One region of the Virgibacillus siamensis genome, then DNA from elsewhere that is predicted to be linked to it. Evidence: riboswitches for the same ligand, from Rfam matches in the RefSeq annotation. Region 1 holds a riboswitch; the other holds the start of a gene.
The links. A riboswitch is a leader RNA that binds a small molecule or an ion and turns the genes downstream of it on or off. The one in region 1 is predicted to bind FMN.
Positions count from the first base shown of each region.

Region 2: it holds a riboswitch for FMN, as region 1 does, so the genes downstream of both, B1K71_RS12960 (ECF transporter S component) here and ribD (bifunctional diaminohydroxyphosphoribosylaminopyrimidine deaminase/5-amino-6-(5-phosphoribosylamino)uracil reductase RibD) in region 1, are expected to answer to the same signal.

Region 1 covers NZ_FUIH01000006.1:404,377-416,005, reverse strand. The annotation lists gene ribE (riboflavin synthase) at 1-161, opposite strand, end outside; gene ribD (bifunctional diaminohydroxyphosphoribosylaminopyrimidine deaminase/5-amino-6-(5-phosphoribosylamino)uracil reductase RibD) at 163-1,251, opposite strand; FMN riboswitch at 1,410-1,556, opposite strand; gene B1K71_RS03020 (PAS domain S-box protein) at 1,720-2,856, opposite strand; gene B1K71_RS03015 (LPXTG cell wall anchor domain-containing protein) at 3,200-3,823, opposite strand; gene B1K71_RS03010 (TasA family protein) at 3,892-4,719, opposite strand; gene B1K71_RS03005 (TasA family protein) at 4,755-5,366, opposite strand; gene sipW (signal peptidase I SipW) at 5,441-6,070, opposite strand; gene tapA (amyloid fiber anchoring/assembly protein TapA) at 6,067-7,011, opposite strand; gene B1K71_RS02985 (DUF2804 domain-containing protein) at 7,321-8,334, shown strand; gene B1K71_RS02980 (alkaline phosphatase) at 8,669-9,967, shown strand; gene B1K71_RS02975 (DmpA family aminopeptidase) at 10,282-11,259, shown strand.
Region 2 covers NZ_FUIH01000007.1:1,808,203-1,819,831, reverse strand. The annotation lists gene B1K71_RS12965 (S8 family peptidase) at 1-984, shown strand, start outside; FMN riboswitch at 1,452-1,600, shown strand; gene B1K71_RS12960 (ECF transporter S component) at 1,759-2,349, shown strand; gene B1K71_RS12955 (hotdog fold thioesterase) at 2,534-2,917, opposite strand; gene B1K71_RS12950 (1,4-dihydroxy-2-naphthoate polyprenyltransferase) at 2,931-3,866, opposite strand; gene B1K71_RS12945 (isochorismate synthase) at 4,039-5,424, shown strand; gene menD (2-succinyl-5-enolpyruvyl-6-hydroxy-3-cyclohexene-1-carboxylic-acid synthase) at 5,427-7,157, shown strand; gene menH (2-succinyl-6-hydroxy-2,4-cyclohexadiene-1-carboxylate synthase) at 7,162-7,965, shown strand; gene menB (1,4-dihydroxy-2-naphthoyl-CoA synthase) at 8,000-8,818, shown strand; gene B1K71_RS12925 (o-succinylbenzoate--CoA ligase) at 8,896-10,329, shown strand; gene B1K71_RS12920 (mechanosensitive ion channel) at 10,408-11,629, shown strand, end outside.

The DNA of each region.
Region 1 (11,629 bases):
AATTTCGTGACGGTCAGGCAGATTCCGTTGACAGCGATACTGTCGCCGAGACGAACATCTTCCACAACTTTTTCCGAACCAATTGTCATTTCAACTGATTGTTCAGATACACGCTTCATTTTTTTTACAATACCTTTTTCTTCAATGATTCCTGTAAACATGTCAATCGTCCTTTCGTGGTTCCGCAACAATTCTAATATCATTGCCAATCATCTCAACATGCCGGATTACCATTTCAAGGGTATCTTTCATATACGAAAAACCATTTCCGGCAAACGATGTCGGGGCAGCTTGACCGCCGATTAGTTTCGGTGCCATGTAGGTAATCAGCTGATTAATGTATCCACTTTCCAAAAATGACCCGTTCACTGCAGCGCCGCCTTCGACAAAGAGAGACATGATACCGTGACGCCCCAAATATTGCAAAACACTTTCAACGTCCAGTTTCTCCAGCCGGACAATGGTAACACTCTCTTTTTCAGCGTACGATTTTTCTGCTACATCCGACACGACACTTTTTGTAAAAATCCATGTTTCCGCTTTACCGTCATTCAGAATTGTTGCATCCAACGGCGTTTTAAGTGATGTATCTAAAATAATTCGTATTGGGTTCTTTCTGCCATTTGGGAGCCTGGCAGTCAGACTTGGATTGTCGGTGATAACTGTGTTTACACCAACCAGAATTGCATCGTGCATATGACGATACTGGTGGACATCAAGCCTTGCTGCCTCTCCGGTTACCCATTTGCTGTCGCCAGTATGTGTTGCCGTTTTCCCATCCAAACTGACAGCAGACTTTACAGTTACGTATGGTTTTTTCGTTTGGATAAAGTGGAAAAATGCAGCGTTTACCGCATTCGCTTCTTTTTCCAGAACACCCTGTTTCACTTCAATGCCGGCCTTCCGCAGCTTCTCCAAACCCTGACCTGCAACTTTCTTATTCGGATCAGTCGCCGCAACAACCGTCCGGCTGATACCATTTTTCACAATCAAATCCGCGCAAGGCGGTGTTCTCCCATGATGACTGCACGGCTCCAGTGTGACGTAAATGGTTGCACCGCCGGATCTTTCCCCGGCCATTTGTAACGCATGTACTTCTGCATGCGCCTCACCGGCTTTCAGATGTGCACCGAAACCTAAAATCTCCCCATTCTTAACAACAACCGCACCAACAGGCGGATTGGGACTGGTCTGGCCGGAAACAGCTCGGGCAAGGTTCAAGGCTATTTGCATATAATATTCATCATCCAAATTAATTTCACTCCCTTTAACCAATTAAAAAAACCCCTGAATCAGCTTCAGAGGCCAAGGGCAGAATTTTATAAGGGTATACGCGTATGATTAAAAAGCTGGTTTGCATACAGTAAAAATACCTGCACAAACCATCCAGCAACATAAAAAATCCTTATAAATCCCTTCTCCCATCCAGACTTTAACTGTCGGTTCCGGAGTTGCACCGGATCCACCGCTTGGCATAATACCGCACGGGTCACGGACTAAAAAGCATACGCTTCATCACCGTCGATTGGGAATTTCACCCGACCCCGAAGGAACTTGCATTATAATATTGTATTTTTGTTATACCTTAATCACGATAGAATCGCAACCAATTCAGCTTATGTAGGATAAGCTGAACTAATTTTACTAGTTATGCCGAATTTTTTCAACAAATCGACAACCATTATCATATTGACAGATCTTTAATCGACTCGGCCAAGGCTAACATGAACATCGATTGGAAGATGCCTGGATTAATGGTAAATACACCTTTACAACCGCACCTTCCGAACTGCTTGCAACTTTCATTACACCTTTATGCTTTTCGATAATCTGATGACAAATCATTATTCCCAGACCTGTCCCATCATCCTTTGTTGTAAAAAACGGATTCCCTATTTTACTTAATAGATGATCCGGTATCCCATAACCCTGGTCTTCGATTCGAATTAAAAGTGTATCTGCATTATGTTTTTTTAATGAAATGAATATCGTTCCACCATTTGGCATTGCTTCGATTGCATTTTTTAGAAGATTGATAAACACCTGTTTAATTTGATTTCCATCACAATTTATGTCCGGTAAATCTGATTCAATATATTTCTCTATTTTAATGTCATTTTGTTTAGCTTGTGTCTCAATTAAAGAAATGACTTGGGCTAAAAGAACTTTCAAACCCCTTTTTACAGATTTAACCTTTTGTGGTCTTGCCAATACCAACAGTTCACTTAAGAGTTCTTCAATACGATTCAGCTCTGAGAAGATTACTTCCGAGTACTCTTTGTTGTCTGTCGGGTTACTTTGCATGAGTTGAAGAAATCCTTTAATGGCAGTTAAGGGGTTTCTAACCTCATGTGCAATCCCTGCGGCCAATTGTCCAGCAACCGTCAGTTTTTCAAATTTCAACATAAGTTCCGGTGTCTCCTCAACCAAACTGTTTAATCTTTTTTCACCCTCGCCGGACTTCTCTTCAGCAAATTTCCAATCTGTTATATCTTGAATGTGGCTAATAAAATACAGAGGTTGATCATGATCATCCCTCACTAAAGATACACTGAGCAGAGCCCAAACTTGATAGCCATCCTTATGTATAAAACGTTTTTCCATCTGGTAGGACTTTCTTATCCCTTTAAGTGCCTCGTACATGAGGGATAAATTACTTTCTATGTCATCCGGATGTGTTATGTCCTTAAATTTAATCGAAAGTAATTTTGATTCAGGATAACCCAGAATATCACATAATGACCGATTCACCTTTAACGGAGTCCCATCAGTTGCCACGATAGCCATGCCAATTGAAGCACGATCAAAAGCATGGATAAATAATGAGGGATTATCCAAATTAAAAGTTGTCTGCATATCTCACCTCTCCTTATTCGAAAGTAACCAAATGATACATATATCTTTATATGTGTCGTGTTGAGATTCCAATCATTATAAAAGATGCGAACTAGTACTTATTTCCTAATGATAGTATAAATACGCCTGTTTTTCAACTAATAGGACTGTTCGGAATATTTGATTACCTGCTCTGCCTCAGTATTTTGTGTAGTAATTCAATTAACCCCATTCTGACCCGGAAATTTGTTATTATATGTATTGCAAACTGGGCGCTTTCAAAAACAATGAGAAGATGCAAAAATCCGCTCCGGCGTGGAGCGGATTCGGAAGTGTAGGAATGTTTTTATGAAGGATTGTGCATTCAATCATGAACCTTGGTGTCCCGTCTTCCCTTCAGCAGGCTGTATCCGTAAAGCCCTAACCCGGCTAACAATACAGCAATTCCAAAGAAGATAAAAGCAAACATGTTTGTTGCAGTGTTTGGAAGTTGTTTCCCAGCAGGAAATGTGGGAACACCGGCCGCCGCATTGTCGGCCTGTAATTTAAATTGGAACTCGCTGCTCAGTCCTTGAAATTCATTGCCCAGCTCATATGGCACGTCAATTCGGACATTTAGTTTTTCAGATTCACCAACATCCAAATTCCTGGGATCAATTTTCTCAAAGTCTTTTAAATTCCCTATAAAAAGAACAGTGCCCCCTGCTTTGATCGCCACCTGCAGCTCATTATAAAGTTTCTGAGATCCATCAAGGTATTTATTTGTAAAATTATAGTTGAATGCCTGATCCCCTTTGTTCATTACTTCCAAATCTTTTATGACATAATCCCCCGGTTTGATATTGTCGATATGAAAGAACACCTTGCTGGGATGGGTTGATAGATGGATATCGGTATGATCAGCACCATCCCCACCGTCGGCCTGAACTGCTGCAGCAAAACCGATCACCAAAAATATACTTAATACCGCTAACACAACCTTTTTCATTTAACCTACCCCCCCAGCAAGATTGAACTAGTAAGGTAGAGAGGAGTGCTCTCTACCTTTGATTTTTCTTAAAAATTGCCATTGTCCGCTTGTTCGTTTGATTCAATATATCCTTCCTCATCCGAAACGTCCTGACCGTCCCACTGCCGGGCTTCAAACATAAATTCAATGCTTGCTGAATCTCCCTGGAATTTGTTTTGAACATAGGTTCCGTCATCATTTTTCGCTTGATCATCCGTAAATTCAATCGATATTTGCAAGATGTCCGGATCCCGAGGGTCCACCGGCAATCCAGTCCACTCATTCGGGTTAACCGTTGCCACATTCAAACGATTGGAGGCTGTATCTATATAATCCGGATCAACACTGCCCCATACTCTTTGACGGGCTGCATTAATTTCAGCTGCAGATGCCCCTGCGCGATTCCCTTCCATAGTGCCAGACGCCAAATAAAAGTCCCCTAAGCTGACATTTGTAACAATTTCTTTCGGAAACTCACCGTCACCGCTTCCTTCATTTCCAACCTTTGCAACTGTGACGGTAAACTCATTCAGATAATCAAGTACATCGTTGTCTCCCCAGTTGCCATCACCTTCCGTACCGGTATAATCCTGGAAGCTTACTGTTTCAATTGAAAGGAGAACATCTTTAATAGCTAAAGTTCCCTCGTTCGTCAGTTCAATATTCCGTGTCATGTGATCGCCGGGCTTCAATTTGGATATGTCAAAGTTCGTTGCTGTTCCACTTTCATTTAAAACCAGATCCAGTGTTCCTGCTGCCACACTGCCATTAACCTGTTCAACATCGTTAAAAGCTGCCCATGTCCCCACCCCTATAAGGGATATCCCAAGCGTTGCAGTAACTGCACCCGATGCCAATCGCTTTTTAATTTTCATTGTACTTTCCCCCATCCGATTTTTAAATAATTTCCTTAATCATTGCTCCGATCTTCACCAGGCATTTGTGTAGCTTCAAAACTCAGATTAACTGATGTACCTTCATCTTGGTACTTGTTTTGTATGAAGAGTCTTGAATTAGGATATCTAGTCGGATCATCTTTAAAAGTAATTTTCACTTGATAATCCATTGAATCACCGGGTTGTAAAGCTGCAACCCCTGCACCTTCAGTTGAGATTTTTTGTGATTCTGGCAAGTTAACAAGTTGATTTAAGTTGAAAGTACTTCCCATTACTTCTACTTCAAACTGCTTTAAAAAGTCCGCTTCGGTATTTACACCATTATCCGGCAGATTTTGATGAAGGGCGTCTACCCATCCTTCAGAAGCTGAACTTAATAGAACCTCATCAATTGCGAGCGTTCCATTATTCGAAAGTGTCAATGTCTTCGTGAAATGATCACCCGGCTTCAAGTTGCTAAGATCAAACAGAACATCTGTACTAGTCTCCAAATCCAATGTCCCTGCAGCAAACGAGTTACCGACTGCTTCCACATCGTTAAACGCTGCGAATGTACCTCCTGCGATGAGTGATAGACCCAATGCTCCTGCTAAGATACCTGTGCCCATTTTTTTCTTCAATTCCATTTCTGATTCCTCCTTAGTTTTTTACCCTGTTTGGGTATGTATATATATTGAACCCTACTATTAGGGAAACAATCTTAGGAAATTGGCTTTTCCTCTTCTGACAGACTTCCTGATTTTGCCTTCTCCTCCACCGCCTTAACTGCCTGACGAATGGTGATGATGGAATATCCGAGAAGAAATAATCCCGGAACAATCAACAGTACTGCTACTCCCATTGGCGACCCTGCATAGCTCAGCAGATAACCGACATACGGGATTGTAAAGCCGGTGTACTGCGCGACCACGTTATCCGGCAGTACAAGATTCATATCAGGGGCTTCATTATTATCACCTTTTGTTCGGTATTGAACTGCATCACCCTGTTGAACCACTTCGACTATCCGGTGTGTGACAAGATGATCGCTGTTCTCTTTGAATGTAATCACATCACCCTTTTGCAGATTTTCCGTCTGTTTCAGCTTTTCAACGAGGATGATGGACCCGGTTTCAAATTCGGGACTCATAGATCCCGACAAAACGGTTTTCACCTGATAACCGAACAATTGCGGTTCTCCACCTGATGCTCTTGCAGAAATAACTAGAAATGTCATGCCAACCAATACAATGATGAGAAGTGTCGAAATTGTGCTGCTGATAAATTTCATAACTTTTCGCTTTGTCATCCGCTTCACTTCTTTCTGTTCGCCTCCTTCTTGTTTTGTCATTTCGCATCACCTTCCTTTGCAGAGTCCTTTTGTTCATCTTGCTTACTGGTCTCCACTGACTGATTCTTCTTTTTTTCTGGAGTCTGTTCACTTTCCTTTTGTTCTTTTTCAGGTTTCACTGTTTCATTCACATCAGTTTTTGTATCTGGTGAATCATGCTGCTCTTCTTGTTTGTCAGTTTTTGACTTTTGACTTTCCGTTTCTTCTTTCACTTTTGGCTTTTCCGTCTTTTTCTCAGAAGCAGGTTTCTTGGATGATTCCTTTTCGGCTTTGGCCTTATCCTGTTTATCTGACGTTACAGGCTTAGTGGTCTTCGTTTTATTCTTTTCTTGTGACTCCGTTTCAGGCGTACCAAAGCATGCATCAATTTCTTCCTGTGTGATCTCTATCTTTCCGCCCCATGGTGTGCTTTTACCGGGGTGACCCGGCCGCTGATAGGCTTTAAAAACATATTTTCCAGGCTGCAGGTTATCCGTTTCAAAAACCAATTTTGCCTTCTCCCCGCTATCCAGCGCAGGAATTACTCCTTCAAAAATAATTTCGCCGGGATGCGGCTTATTCGGTCCTTTTTGACCATCTGGAGCATATTGAACCTCAAATTTCGATGGTCCAGCCATTGGCTCGCTTCCATTCTTGTTCTTTATATAGGAATAAAGTTCAAACACGCCGTTCTTACAAGAGAAACCATAGTCCCCGCTTCCTGTAAGTGATTCCAATGAACTTTTATCCCACTGTCCGTCACCAGGCGGATCCTCTATTTCCTGCTCCCAATCAACATGGATTTTTCCGGTTACTTCTTCAATATCATTGAAACTGGCATTGGTGTACGTATTAAAATAAGTACCGGCAATCAAAAGGCAACACCAGATCATAAAAATTTGTGAACCGTTAACAATGAGCTTGAAGTTATTACGGAACTTTCTTAAACGCGATTTCCGCATGAATAACCCTCCTTCCACATTTGTTCTTTTTAATGAACAATATTGGTAAAAAAATATGTTGTAAGTCACTCTTTGTTTTGTTCTTTATAATGAACTTAGGTAGAGTATATGCCAGAAGTACTATTTTGAAAAACCCCAAAAACAGCCGAATATCCAATTTACCCCCCATTTTCGTTCGCTATCAAGAAATTACTCGATTTTACTTATTATTTTGTATTTTTTAAAGAACATCCTTGTGCTCAATATAGAACAAACGTGTGCAGGATTTTTCTGCTGAATCCCGAATGGTATTACAAAGGAGTGATTTTCATGACAGTTAATATGGAACGTGAAATAACAGAACCTGTGTTATTATGTGACAAATCCGGAAATCTCAATTATGACAGTGTCGGCTGGGCCAAAAAACCGATCATCACAGCAAACCTGTCCGGTCATTTTCTGCGGAAAAAGAAATGGAACTACTGGTGTGTATTCAGCCGGGAAGCACTGTTATCTGCAACAATCAGTCATCTTGATTATGCGGCTGTATGCTTCATATATTATTTGGAATATGAGACAAAGGAATTTCATGAAAAAACGTTTATTATTCCGTTTAATAAAGATATTCAAATGCCGGAAGAGATTCTGGACTCTGTCAATGCTATGAGTAAAGATACAGGTATATTTTTTATATGGAATAACGACTATATGAATCTTAAAATTCACTGTACAGACTTTGGGGGAGCAGAATTAAAAGCGGATATTAACATCCATTATCCTGAAGACATGGAGACGTTAAACGTGATAGTTCCGTGGAGTGATAAACAATTTCAGTTCACTGCCAAACACCACTGTCTGCCCGCTGATGGATCCTTCTCAATCGGAACGAAGACATTTTCATGTAATCCTGAGACGGACTTCGGTGTTCTGGATTTTGGACGCGGGATATGGCCGCGGAAAAGTACATGGAACTGGGGCATGGCTTCCGGACGCCAAGGAAATGATGTCATTGGGTTAAACTTCGGCGGTAAATGGACCGATGGCACAGGATCAACCGAGAATGCTGCAGTCCGAAACGGGGTAATTACAAAAATAAGTGAAGATGTTGACTTTATTTATAATCGCCATGATTTAATGCAGCCATGGTCCATCCAATCGAACCAGGTACGGCTGACCTTTGAGCCATTTTACAAAAGAACGTCCGCATTCAATGCACTTGCAATCAAATCAAACATGTACCAGATAGTTGGTCACTTTTATGGTGAAATAACCCTTCGTCATGATGATACCCTTGTGATCGATAAACTGCTCGGATGTATTGAGGACCACACCGCCACATGGTAATAAAGGCAGGCTTTTAAAAGGTCTGCCTTCACTTGACTCACCATACTTCCGTCCCCCAACCTAAGTACTGTTTTTACAGCAGTATACAGTCCTTTTTTAAGATATATCTAACTTTATCCCTACCTTCCTCCTATTTTTTTACCTTTTCTTTATAATTCTCCAAACCTACTAATTTATATGACAAAATATCAACCTATTCGACTATTTATCTAAAAACCCCTTTCCATTAAGCTTGAAGTAGATTAACAAAAAATTTTTGAGGAGGAGAAACATGTACAAAAGGCTTTTGGCTGTTTTAGGAATTTGTGCACTTATCGCAGGAAGTGTCTTGACCATGACTGGCGGGACCGAATCCACCACCGCAGACGCTGGGAACAAGTTCAATTCTCCCAACAATGGAAAAGTGAAAAACGTGATCGTAATGATTGGTGATGGTATGGGGCCAGCGTATACAACAGCATACCGCTACATGAATGATGACCCTTCCACACCAAAAATGGAACGCACTGCATTTGATAATTATTTTGTCGGGATGGCAAGCACCAACCCCGAGGACAAGGAAGAAAATGTAACAGACTCCGCCGCAGCAGCAACTTCCATGGCTGCAGGTATTAAAACCTATAATGGTGCAATTTCGGTCGATAATGATCGCAAGCCCGTAGGAACGGTACTGGAAGCTGCGAAAGAAAAAGGGATGGCAACCGGACTTGTGGCTACTTCCCAAATAAATCATGCAACTCCGGCTGCATTTGGAGCGCATGATGTATCACGAAATAATTATAATGATATTGCTGATGATTATTTTGACGACATGATTAATGGTGAACATAAAGTGGATGTTATGCTTGGTGGCGGGACAAGCTATTTTGACCGCGAAGACAGAAATCTTATCAAGGATTTCAAGAGTGACGGTTATAACTATGTAACTTCCACTGAAGAAATGATGGAAAACGACAGTGAACAAATGCTTGGCCTATTCGCCCCGGTTGGCTTGCCTAAAGCCATTGACCGCCCGGAATCCGACCCTTCCCTGGAACAAATGACGAAAGCAGCACTTGAGCAGTTGGATAAGGAGAAAAACGGATTTTTCCTGATGGTGGAAGGAAGCCAGATTGACTGGTCGGGTCATGCAAACGATGTGACAAGTGCAATGAGCGAAATGGAAGACTTTGCGAAGGCATTTGAAGCAGCAGTTGAATTTGCCAAAAAGGATAAACATACCCAGGTTGTTCTGACAGCTGATCACTCAACCGGCGGGTTCTCCATCGGCCGGGATGGCGAATATAATTTCAATCCTGAACCAATCAAAGCGGCTGAACGCACTCCGGAATTTATGGCACAGGAGATCATAGACGGTGCTGATACTGAAGAAGTATTAAACGAATATGTAAACTTCGAATTTACAGATGACGAAATGGCCACCATTGAGCAAGCGGCTGATACCGATGACTTTGACAAACTGTACAGCACAATTTCAGAGGTATTCAACAAGCGTGCTGGTGCAGGGTTCACAACCGGCGGACATACTGGTGTGGATGTTCCGGTTTATGCATATGGACCGAAAAGTGAAGTCTTCTCCGGATTAATTGACAATACCGATATTGCCAATGAAGTCTTTAACTTTTTGAAATAAGCGATAAGTATGTAGGAGCAGGCTGCTGAGTAAAGGCAGTCTGCTTTTTTATATAAACTCCTGTGAATGGCACATTAATTGTTGTTTCCGATATCAACCGTTCCGGAGTTATCAACCGTAGTGGACAAGATATCAACCCTTAGTACACATAATCAACCAGTGCGGCGAATAAATCAACCTTCACTGGAGATTAATCAACCTTCATCAGCAAAGAATCAACCAACCAGGATGAAATATCAACCAACCACCCTGTTCATCATACAGGAACCAATGTTTGCTATACTATAATTACAATCATTAGGAGGAATGTTCACATGGCATTGCAAAAAGGAAAATTCAACTGTATTACTGATGTTGACGGTGTACAGGCCGGGCACGTCACCCTTTATCAAAAAATAAATGACAAGGAAACCATTTGTACCGGTGTGACCGCCATTCTGCCGCATGAAGGTAATCTTTTTCGTCATAAAACCCGAGCAGCAAGTCATGTGATAAATGGATATGGCAAGACAGCGGGACTGGTGCAAGTGGATGAGCTGGGAATGCTTGAATCCCCAATCATGCTGACTAATACATTTAGTGTCGGTGCTGTGCTTCAAGGAACTTTACAGTACATGCTGCAGCAGAACGCAGAAATTGGCGACACGGCAAGTTCGTTGAATATTGTAGTTGGAGAATGCAACGACAGTTACTTAAACTCCATGCGGCTGCAAGCTGTAAAACCGGAACATGCTGTCAAAGCGATTGAAAACTCCAGTCGGGCACCTGTTCAGGAAGGTGCGGTTGGTGCTGGTAAAGGAATGATTTGCTACGGATATAAAGGTGGGATTGGAACAGCATCCCGAATGGTGGAAGGGTATACAGTCGGCTGCCTTGTCCTGAGTAATTTTGGAAAACGGGAACAGGCTTTGTTTGCGGATTTCGGAAAGGTAAAGATGGATACACCGGACGGATCCATTATGATGGTAATCGGAACCGATGCTCCGTTATACGACCGCCAATTAAAGCGGCTTGCCAAACGATGTGCGGCCGGACTTGGCAGGACCGGAAGCCATATTGATAACGGTAGCGGCGACATTGCAATCGCATTTTCCACAGCAAATACATATGCGCATCAATCGGATTCCCCAACCGGCACACTTTCTTTTATTCGTGATGATCATCCCGTTATGAATAAACTTTTCCAGGCAGTTATTGAATCAACAGAAGAGGCGGTTATCCGATCGCTGAAATGTGCAGAGACAACAGAAGGAAGAAATGGGAGAATCGTAGAAAAGGCACCGCTCCAGTGAGCAGGTGCCTGAAAGTTTAAATGCTTACTCAGCCGGGGGCAGAGTTCTTCTTGTCATGCTGTTTCCCGTAATACTTCCCCAAATGTTTTTGTATGGGAACATTTGTATAAAAGTACATACCCATGATGAATATCCCGAAAAACCACCCGGCAATCTATCTGTAAATTAACAACTCATCGTATCCATCAACACCATATTTTCGCAGCAGAAATACTTTTAATCCAGCCATGAAAAGGCCACAATGATAAACATGACCTGAATAAGTTGAAACCATTTAAAGCAGTTTTTCTCCAATTAGATCCACAAATCTAAAAAAATACTTGAAATTAAAAACGCTTACATATATTATATAGTTATTAGTTTGTTTATC
Region 2 (11,629 bases), on a different contig from region 1:
CCAAATGCACCTGGTCTGGCAACTGATGAGAGCAGTACAAATGCAGAACGCAGTTACCAATATGTAGGCGGAACATGGTCACAATCACCTGCAAATGAAGGTAACTATATGATACGTGCACGTGTAAGTTATGAGGTAAACAAACCGGAAATTACATCCCCGGATGCTGGTTTGATTACCAATGACACAAACGTTACGATTGAAGGTACTGCTTCACCAACAACTACTATTCAGCTTATGAATAATGGTGAGGAAGCAGGAACAGCCGAAATTGGAGACAATGGTAAATTCTCCATCGATGTGGAACTTGATGAAGGGGCAAATGAGTTCAAGGCAGTATCAAAATTGGATGGGGCAGTGACGGGAGAATCCGGAGCAATCACAGTCACACTTGATACAATGAAGCCTGAATTATCTATTGACAGTCCGCAAGATGGAGATAAAACAAATCGTGAAACCGTTACAGTGGAAGGTACAATTTCTGATGCGAACCTTGACTTTGTAAAAGTTAATGGACGTACAGCAGATGTTGCTGATGACGGATCGTATTCAAAACGTATCTTGCTGGACAACGGAGAAAATGAAATTGAAGTTGCCTCCAAAGATTTGGCCGGCAACACAACTACAAAAACGGTTACGATAGATGTTGATTTTGTAGCACCGACAATCAACAGTCTGACACCAACTGAGGATAAGCATCTCAATGCTGGTGAAAGTGTACGGATTGAATTTGACAGTGAGCCCGGACAGGAAGCAACATTCTTTATCCATATGCCATTGACAAATGCTCGTGCACGCGTATCCAATGCGACAGAGCTTCCAATGATGGAAATGGAAGACGGACATTATGTCGGGTATTGGACAGCTCCAAGCAATGTCGTTGCTGAGGGCGCTGTTATCGAAGTGAAAGTCGTCGATGACTTCGGTAATGAAACACGTCAAACGACCGATGGCAAGTTGTTTATCAACGTAGACGGCGAGTAACAGCTGACCTTGACAAGGAGGGCGCTAAACAGCGCTCTCTTTTTTTGAGGTAATCGGGGGTGTGGTGCATGTGGAAATTCGAGTTGGAAGGTTGATATTTGGATTGCAGGGTTGATTTTGCGCTTCTGATGGTTGATAAAAACAGTTGAAGGTTGATTACGCCCCTTGGAGGTTGATAGCAATGATTGAAGGTTGATATTTGGATCGCAGGGTTGATTTTCTGTTTAGGAACGTTGATAAAACATGCGGGAGGGTTGATTTCGCGCATCCGATGGTTGATAAAGACAGTTGAACGTTGATTACGCACCTCCGACGGTTGATAGCAACAGTTGAAGGTTGATTCATAAACAAATAGTTGTATGGAATAATACCTCGATTTTCAACGAAATCCAGGTTATTATTATTTTAAGCACAATACTTTGCAAATACATAAAATGATAGTATAATAATCTCAAACAACATATCGATTCCATCTTCGGGGCAGGGTGCAATTCCCGACCGACGGTAATGAGCCATTTGTGTTCTAAGTCCGTGACCCGCTAAGGCGTATTGACAAGCGGCTGACCTGGTGAAAATCCGGGACCGACAGTTACAGTCTGGATGGGAGAAGATGCGAGCTGAACTTGGTGCTTATGCGCCTCTGTTTTCCTGTGAATAAATCCCTAAGGCCCCGATTAGGCTTTAGGGATTTTTGTGTAGGACGGGAAATAAAGCTTATCCTTCATCAAAAACGGACAGATGTGAATCGATAGCAGATGAGGGAGGAGATTGATGATGAAAACTGCAGGTGTGCAGTCATCAAAATTGTTAAGGCTTATTATTTTGGCGTTACTCGGAACGATATCATTGCTATTATTTTTCCTGAATTTCCCGTTACCGTTTCTGCCGCCGTATTTGAAGATTGATTTTAGTGAGGTACCGGCATTAATCGCTGCATTAATTTTTTCACCAATGGCAGGAGTGCTTGTAGAAGCTATTAAAAATATTCTTTATCTGATTGTATCAGGTGCAGGCGATCCAATTGGTGTCACAGCAAACTTCTTGGCAGGAGTAATGTTTATTGTACCGGTTGCTGTACTGTATCATAAATACAAAGGTGTTAAAAGCATCATTTCCGGGCTTGCCTCTGGAACGATTATTATGGCGATTGGCATGAGCGTTCTCAACTATCTCATTATTCTTCCGGCATATGCCTGGTTTATGGGGTGGGAAGATATGAGCAGCGGTGCTAAATGGGCTGCCGTTTCGCTTGGTGTACTGCCATTTAACGTGATTAAAGGCATCATTGTAGGCATGCTGTTTGTACCGCTATTTCTGAAGATGAGAACATGGATTGAGCAAAAACAATCGAATCTTGCAGCATAAATATAAAGGAGCGCCTCCATATTCGGAGGCGCTTTTTTGGATGTAAAAAGATGTTTTTTCAGTGAAGTTTATTGTAATAAGAAAAGAAATATCGTTAGAACTGCGGGGAATACGGGAAAAATAACAAGTGTCGGCAACCTCAAAATAAAACCGCCTGATCACCCAGGCGGCGTAATAAAAGCGATTATTTTTTCGGGACGACTCCTACAGTGCACCGTGATATGCAAATAAGGCGGTCCGCTTCGTCCGTGATTTTTATTTCCCATACCATCGTTGTTTTACCAATGTGTGTTGGAGTTGCTGTTGCGGTAACGACGCCATCACGTTTGCTTTTAATATGATTTGCGTTAATTTCAATCCCGAATACAAGATATTTTTCCAAATCCACATTTAACATGGAGCCCATGCTGGCAGCAGTTTCGGCTAGTGCTACACTTGCGCCTCCATGCAGGTATCCGACTGGTTGATGTGTCCGGTGATCGACAGGCATGGTCATAATGACTTCATCTTTTTCCATTTTTACTGTTTCAATTCCAAGTGTTTCGATTAGCGTATTGGATACATTCAATCGTTAGTCCCCCTTAACCGAAATTGCTGATCAATAATGATATTCCTAAAAGAAGTCCGTAAATTGTATTGGTTTTACCGGTTGCAACCATGGCAGGAAGCATTTCCAGCGGTTTCGTTTTGCCGCGGAATTTCTTGATGACGTCAATTGCGAGAATAACACTTATAAAGGAAATAATGGACCATAATGGAAGCAGTCCCGTAAAAATATAAACAGCTGTTAATACAAATGAGAGTGTAAACATTATTGCCAAAAAGACGATTGCTTTTTTTCTGCCAAGCAGGATTGCTAGTGTCTTACGGCCGTTTTCTTTATCTCCGTCAAGGTCGCGGATGTTATTGGACATCATGATGCCGCCAATGAAGATGGCAATCGGCAAGGATACCCAAATGACCGAAGCAGAAAATTCCATTGCCTGAATGTAATAGCTGATGCAGATGATGACTGTTCCCATTAAAAAGCCGGAAAAAATTTCTCCCAATGGCGTGTAGGCAATGGGAAGCGGCCCGCCGGTATACAAGTAACCAAACAACATGCATACGGAGCCGATTACGGCAATCCACCAGCTCGATGAAATGCAAATATAAATACCAAGCAGAATGGAAATACCAAAGAAAATAAGTGCCAGGTTCAATACCGTTTTCGGTTTGACACCATCCCGCACAATTGTCCCGCCAATGCCAACTGACTGGTCATTATCGAGACCGCGTTTGAAATCGTAATATTCATTGAACATATTTGTTGCAGCCTGAATGAGCATGGATGCAACGAGCATGGCAATAAATAATCCGATATGAAGCGTGTGCTCCAGGGTAGCGAACATGGTTCCGATGAAGACCGGGACAAATGAAGCCGTTAATGTATGCGGCCGGAGCAGGCGCCACCAAATTTGAAATCCGCTTTTTTCATTTAATGCTTGTTTTATTGATGTATGATTTGCTGTACTCACAGATGTTCTCTCCTTCATTGTATATCATATTAATTTTAGGCAATTTAGCATGGGGTGTCAATTTAAAATGTCACAAAGACGACATAAAAGAAGAGATTTCTTGAGAATCGAGTCGAAAGAGAATAAAATAGATATGGTACTTTTTTAGTGTTATGTTACGGAGGTTCATGAAATGATTGAAATAAAAGAGGAATTGCTTGAGAGCAAGCTTGCCGAGGCAATTCATAAAATAGACAGTAACCGTACGAAACTTATCAGCATTACACGAAAAATAAATGCTGTTGAGCCGCTTCACTTTTTTGAGAATGCCAAACAGCTCACAAAGGATCGTACATTTTGGTCCAGTACTGCTGACCAGTTTTATATTGTTGGCGTTGGCAAGTCCTATACAATCAGCGCGGAAGCGAATCGATTCCAGCAGACGGAAAAATTGTGGGAAAGCTTGTTGCAGGATGCAATTATTGATAATCCTTTCCAGGTGCCTGGAACTGGTTTGCTTTCATTGGGCGGTATGTCGTTTGACCCCGACATCCGTAAATCACGTTTGTGGGAAAAATTCGGTCATAGTTTGTTTACTGTTCCCGAATATATGTTAACAGTAAATGAATCGGGTTATTTTTTAACGGTAAATGTACAGGCTGATGAAAGGTCAAATCCCGGAAAATTGGCTGATTCAATTAAACAACATGAATCATTATTACTAAATCCGTGTGAATCTTCATTCCCGGATGAACCGGTAATTGAATGGCAGGAGGAAATTGCGCCGCGGGATTGGATGGATACCGTCAAACTGGCAACTGAGACGATTAACCAGGGAGATGCGGATAAAATTGTCCTTGCAAGAGAATTGCGTGTGAAATTGAAACATTCGGCAGGCATTTCCGCTGTGCTGGATAACCTCATCTATACACAGTCAAACAGTTATATTTTTGCTTTTGAACAGGATGGGGACTGTTTTGTTGGAGCTACACCCGAAAGACTTGCCAAGGTGGAGGGGAGTCACGTTTTGTCAACTTGCCTGGCAGGAACAGCTCCGCGCGGGGAAACCTCTTCTGAAGACAATCAGATTGCTAAAAATTTGCTTGACGATGAGAAAAACCGAAGCGAACATGAGTTTGTTGTCAGTATGATTAAGCATGCAATGGAACATTATTGCACAGACATTAAGATACCGGATGCGCCGGTTATTTATCCATTAAAAAACTTACAGCACTTGTTTACTCCAGTCACAGCAAAATTAAGTGCTGGATACAGTATTTTTGATATTATTGGAAAGCTGCATCCGACACCAGCATTAGGCGGGGTGCCTCGCAAGGAGTCAATTGAATTTATCCGGGAACATGAACAGCTGGACAGAGGCTGGTATGGAGCACCAATCGGTTGGCTTGACAGCAATGGAAATGGTGAATTTGCAGTCGCTATTCGTTCAGGGCTAATCCAGGGTGATGAGGTGTCCCTGTTTGCCGGCTGTGGTGTCGTAAAAGATTCGGATCCAATGGCTGAATATGAAGAAACTGCAATCAAATTTACACCAATGTTGTCCGTTTTAGGAGGCTAACGATGAATCATACCGAAAAACTATCACGATATATCGCCAATTTTACAGATGAACTTGTCAAGAGCGGACTGACGGATGTTGTTATTTCACCAGGATCACGTTCCACACCGCTTGCAATGACACTAAGTGAACATCCGGAAATGTCACAATGGGTGATTCTCGATGAACGCTCAGCTGCCTTTTTTGCGTTGGGAATGGCGAAAAAGAAAAAACGTCCGGTAGCGATTGTTTGTACATCCGGAACAGCTGCAGCTAATTATTTTCCAGCAATCGTTGAAGCATATTACAGTAGGGTACCGCTTGTCGTACTGACATCTGATCGACCGCATGAATTAAGAGATGTCGGGGCGCCACAATCAATTGGTCAGCTGAAACTGTTCGGTGATTATGCAAAATGGTTTCATGAAATGGCACTGCCGGAAGCAGGTGATGCCATGCTTCATTACGTCCGCAGCAAAGCATCTCGTGCAGTATATACAGCGAATGCGGGAAATGCCGGTCCAGTACATTTAAATTTTCCACTCCGCGAACCATTAGTTCCGGATTTCACCCTGGAAAATTTGTGGGGAGATTCGCCGGAACACGCATACTATCCTATGTATGCAGGTTCCAGACAATTAAGCGATGAACAGGTCGAGCAGCTGTCGGGACAGATCAGCCGGCTGTCAAAAGGATTGATTGTTTGCGGTCCACAGACAGATAGAGCATTTGCGGAAGCTGCAGTAAGATTTGCAACTGCCTGGAAATTGCCGATTTTAGCGGATCCTCTTTCACAGCTTCGCGCGGGAAACCATGCTAAAGATGTTATCATTGAAGGTTATGATGCCATATTGCGGAATGAGACAATCCGTAACAAATTAAAACCGGATTATATTATCCGGTTTGGTGCGATGCCGGTTTCTAAGCCTTATCTGTTTTTTGTGAAGGAACATGGTGAAGTGCCGCAATTTATTGTGGAACAAGAAGAAGGTTACCGTGAACCTGCTGGAAACAGATCAGCATTTATTTATGCGGATCCTGCTGAATTGTGCAACCGGCTCGCGGAAAAAACGAATATGTCCGATGGGGAATGGCTAAGAAAGTGGCAGTCTATGAATGACACCGCTAAGTGCTATCTTCTGAAACAGGAAGATGACTTGACTGAAGGAAGTACTGTCCGCATTATGGCAGAAACGATACCGGATGGCGGAAATCTGTATGTTGGGAACAGTATGGCCATTCGTGATGTCGATACCTTTTTTGAAACTACTTCAAAATCTGTTCATATCATGGGAAATCGTGGCGCGAATGGGATTGATGGAATGGTATCAAGCGGGTTGGGTGCAGCTGCCTCCAGTGGGCCGACCGTTTTATTACTTGGTGATTTATCCTTTTTTCACGATTCGAATGGGCTGTTGGCAGCAAAGCAATACCATTTAAACATTACGATTTTATTAATCAATAATGATGGCGGGGGAATCTTTTCATTCCTACCGCAAAACAATCACAAGCAACATTTTGAAGCATTGTTCGGGACGCCGATGAATGTTGATTTCAGTCATCTTGTTAACATGTACGGCGGGAATTACGTAAATGTCCGTACAATTGGTGAATTAAAAAACGCGCTCGATGACAGCTATCAATACAATGGACTTTCAGTAATTGAAGTGAAGACAGATCGTACGGGAAACATGCAATGGCACCGTGAAAAATGGGATGCCATTACAAATGATTTGCTCAATGTAAAGGAATGATTCAGTGTATTTTACAAGAAATGGCACATCCTATTGGTATGAAATAGAAGGTGAAGGAAAGCCGGTCGTTCTTTTACATGGATTTACGGGAGATTCCGGAACATGGTCAAGATTTGTCAGTGAATGGAAACATGAATTCAAACTGTTAGTCATTGATTTGCCGGGACATGGAAAAACGGTTTCCGAAAGGTCTGTGACGATGGAAGCATGCTGTGCCGATCTTGCCGGCTTGTTCGCTGAGCTTGGTCTGCACCAGGTACATATACTTGGTTATTCAATGGGCGGCCGAACTGCTTTGTCATTTGCAATGCTTCATCCGGAAAAGGTTTCCTCCATGACACTGGAGAGTACCTCTCCCGGACTTAATGACGAGAAAGAACGAACTGCCCGTGTGAACCGCGACGAACAGCTTGCAAAACGGTTGGAGCGGGATGGTATTGTTGCATTTGTTGATTTTTGGGAAAATATTCCCTTGTTTCAAACCCAAAAAAAGCTGCCGGAAATGATTCGGCAATCGATCCGGGATGAACGGCTATCCCAGTCAGCTGCAGGATTGGCGATGTCACTCCGCTCGATGGGGACAGGAATCCAGCCATCATGGTGGGACAGGCTGGAAGAACTGAAACTTCCGGTTTTATTGATTGCGGGAGCATATGATAATAAGTTTGTCGGAATCAATAAAATCATGGTAAATCACATGCCGGAAGCGGATTTGATGGTTGTTGAAAAAGCAGGACATGCAATTCACGTGGAACAACCGCAGTTTTTTGGTAAAATAGTAATTGAGTTCTTACAGTCCATTAGTTAATGGCTACATATGAGTATGTTAAAGGAGGAAAAGAATGACTGTACAATGGGAAGAAGCAAAGAAATATGAAGAAATTATTTATGAAAAATATGATGGTGTTGCGAAGATAACGATGAACCGCCCCCGTGTTCATAATGCATTTACTCCGCTTACGGTGAATGAGATGATTGATGCATTTTCGGATGCCCGTGATGATTCATCCATCGGTGTCGTTATTCTTGCAGGTGCAGGGGACAAAGCATTTTGTTCCGGCGGGGACCAGACTGTTCGCGGACATGGTGGATATGTTGGCAGTGACCAGGTTCCACGCCTGAATGTTCTTGATTTGCAGCGTTTGATCAGAACAATTCCAAAACCTGTGATAGCAATGGTATCCGGGTATGCAATTGGCGGCGGTCACGTGCTGCATGTTGTTTGTGACCTGACGATTGCAGCCGACAATGCCATCTTCGGTCAAACCGGTCCAAAGGTTGGCAGCTTTGATGCGGGGTATGGTGCCGGACTGCTTGCACGAATGGTTGGTCATAAACGTGCCCGTGAAATCTGGTATCTATGCCGTCAATATAATGCTGAAGAAGCATATGAAATGGGCATGGTCAATAAAGTTGTGCCATTGGAACAACTGGAAGAAGAAACATTACAATGGTGTAGTGAAATGCTGGAGAAATCTCCAACAGCCTTGCGCTTCCTGAAAGGATCAATTAACGCGGATGTTGATGGATGGGCCGGACTGCAGCAAATGGGTGGAGACGCTACATTGTTGTATTATACGACCGATGAAGCAAAAGAAGGCAGAGATGCATTTAAAGAAAAAAGAAAACCGGATTGGAAAAAGTTCCCGCGTTTTCCGTGATGACTGCGTGTTAATACGAGTGAACGGCCTTTGCTTATTTGGCAAAGGCTTTTCTTTATACAGGAGGTTTTTTATAAATGTCTGAAACAATTCCGCATTGGCTGACAAAGCAGGCAGAGCTTTCCCCCGGGAAAACTGCGATTGAATGTGAAGATGGATCGCTGATTTCATTCCGGGAGCTGAAAAACAGAAGTCAGCATTTTGCCAGAAAAATTGCAAGTGTTGGTGTTACAGCTGATTCACGTGTAGGCATACTCTCAGCTAATCACGTTGACATGGTCATTGCCATTCACGCAATCAGCTATCTTGGGGCGGTTGCTGTGATGTTGAATATGCGTCTTACTGCCAGAGAATTAAACTATCAGATTCAAGATGCAGGCGTTGAAACGGTACTTGTCAAAGAACAGGGACCAACCTTGGATGTTCCTGTATATTCATTTTCCGAAATAAAGAAACTGGATGAAACGGAGATCACGCTCCGCAATGAATTAAAATTGGATGATTTATTTACAATCATTTATACATCCGGTACAACCGGTTTTCCGAAAGGCGTTATGCATACTTATGGAAATCATTGGTGGAGTGCAGTTGGTTCCATGCTTAATTTTGGTCTGAACAGTGAAGATAAATGGCTCGCTGTCCTGCCAATTTTTCATGTTGGCGGCTTGTCCATCTTTTTGCGAAGTGTGATTTATGGAATTCCGGCCTATTTGATGGAGACATTCGATGAAAGAAAGGTACATGAAGCGATTATGACGAAGCATGTTACCATAGCCTCTGTTGTAACGGTCATGCTGAAGAGGCTCGTGAATGTACTGGAGGATGCCAGCTATCCGGCCAGTTTCAGAAGCATGCTTCTTGGAGGAGGTTCCGCGCCAAAATCGCTGCTTGAGAAGGCAAAGGAACACCGGATTCCGGTTTTTCAATCATATGGCATGACGGAAACTTCATCACAAATTGTTACGTTAAGTCCCGACAATGCCTTAGATAAATTGGGGTCATCCGGAAAACCGCTTTTTCCCGCCCGCTTAAAAATCGTTGCGGCTGACAATGGGGTTGGTGAGATTTTTGTCAAAGGTCCAATGGTCACGAATGGATATTATAATAATTCCGATGCGACACAAAACTCCTTTCACGACGGGTGGTTATCTACCGGTGATCTTGGTTATGTCGATGAAGATGGTTTTCTTTTTGTGGTGGACCGTCGAAAAGATTTAATCATTTCCGGCGGAGAGAATATATATCCAAGTGAGATTGAATCCGTCCTGGCCATGCTTGAATCAATTCAGGAAGCAGCTGTAGTTGGCAAAGAAAGCGAAGAATGGGGACAGGTTCCGATTGCCTTTGTTGTGAAAAAGGACGAGATCACCAAGGAAAAAATTCTGGAATATGCGCAACAACATCTTGCCAAATATAAGCTTCCAAGGAAGATTATTTTTGTGGATCAACTGCCGCGCAATGCGTCCAATAAAATTGTCAGAGGTAAATTGTCGGAATTTCTTGTCGATTAATGTTGTGTTTTGCGAAAATATGTTTAAAAAACTCCCTAAAAGGAATATATTACTACATTCTTGGAAAGGGGAGTTTTTATGAACTTTATGGATCAGTATCTATCTTCAGGCTTCATGCAAGGATTGCAGAATTTTGTTATTGCAATCATTGCATTACTGCTAGGATGGCTGGTTGCCAAAATGATTGCAAACGCGATTGAGAAAGCGCTTGGAAAAACAAATTTGGACGAGAAACTGTTCAACAAATTCCGAACGAGTGATAAACCTTTAAACTCCAATCGGGTAGTTGGAAAAGTGGTTTATTACATATTGCTGATCATTGTGTTTATCATTTTCTTTAATTTGTTAAACCTTAATATGATCGCAAATCCATTATCTGATTTAATTTCTACTTTCTTTGCCTTTATTCCGACTGTTCTTAAGGCAGGACTGATTCTGCTGCTTGCATTTGCAATTGCTACAGTTGTTCAGTGGCTGGTAGTTACCGGAGGAAAAAAGGTAAATCTGGAGAAAGTATTCTCCAAACTGAAAATTTCTGCAAGTGAAGAGGATGCCGATAATGCACTGGAAACAGTCGGAAAGGTAGCATTTTATCTGATTCTGCTTCTGTTCATTCCTGGTGTGCTTGACGCACTGAGTATTCAAGGAGTATCAGAACCATTCAGCGGATTGCTGGCAACACTGCTTGCCTTTATTCCAAAATTAATAGCTGCTGCGCTGATTTTCTTCGTTGGTTGGTTCGTAGCCAAGATTATTAAAGGAATTGTTGTTAATCTGCTTAAAGCAGCAGGTTCTGAAGGCATCGTCATTAAGTTAAAAATGCAAAAACTGTTTGAAGGAACCAGTCTTGCTGCGTTTGTTGGAAATCTTGTATTCATTTTAATCATGATTCCAATTACGATTGCAGCATTGGAAAAGCTTGAACTTACCGGAATTACGGATCCGGCAATTTCTATGCTGAATGACATTATGAATATGATCCCGAATATTCTGATTGCAGCCGCACTGATTCTGGTGGGCGTATGGCTTGGTAAATTTATCGGCGGATTTGTAACTGGTTTATTGCAGCGTCTTGGTTTTGACGGACTGGCAGCCAAAATACAGATTGGCAATAAAGATGCATTTGACTCCAAAATGAAGCCGTCGGCACTTGTCGGGTATATTGTTCAAGTCCTGATTGTCTTTTTCCTTGCAGTACAGGCTTTAACATTGATTAAGCTGGAATTTCTGGTTGATATTGCATCAGCCATAACCGCTTATTTACCAAATGTACTTGCTGCAGTACTTGTTCTTGGTGTTG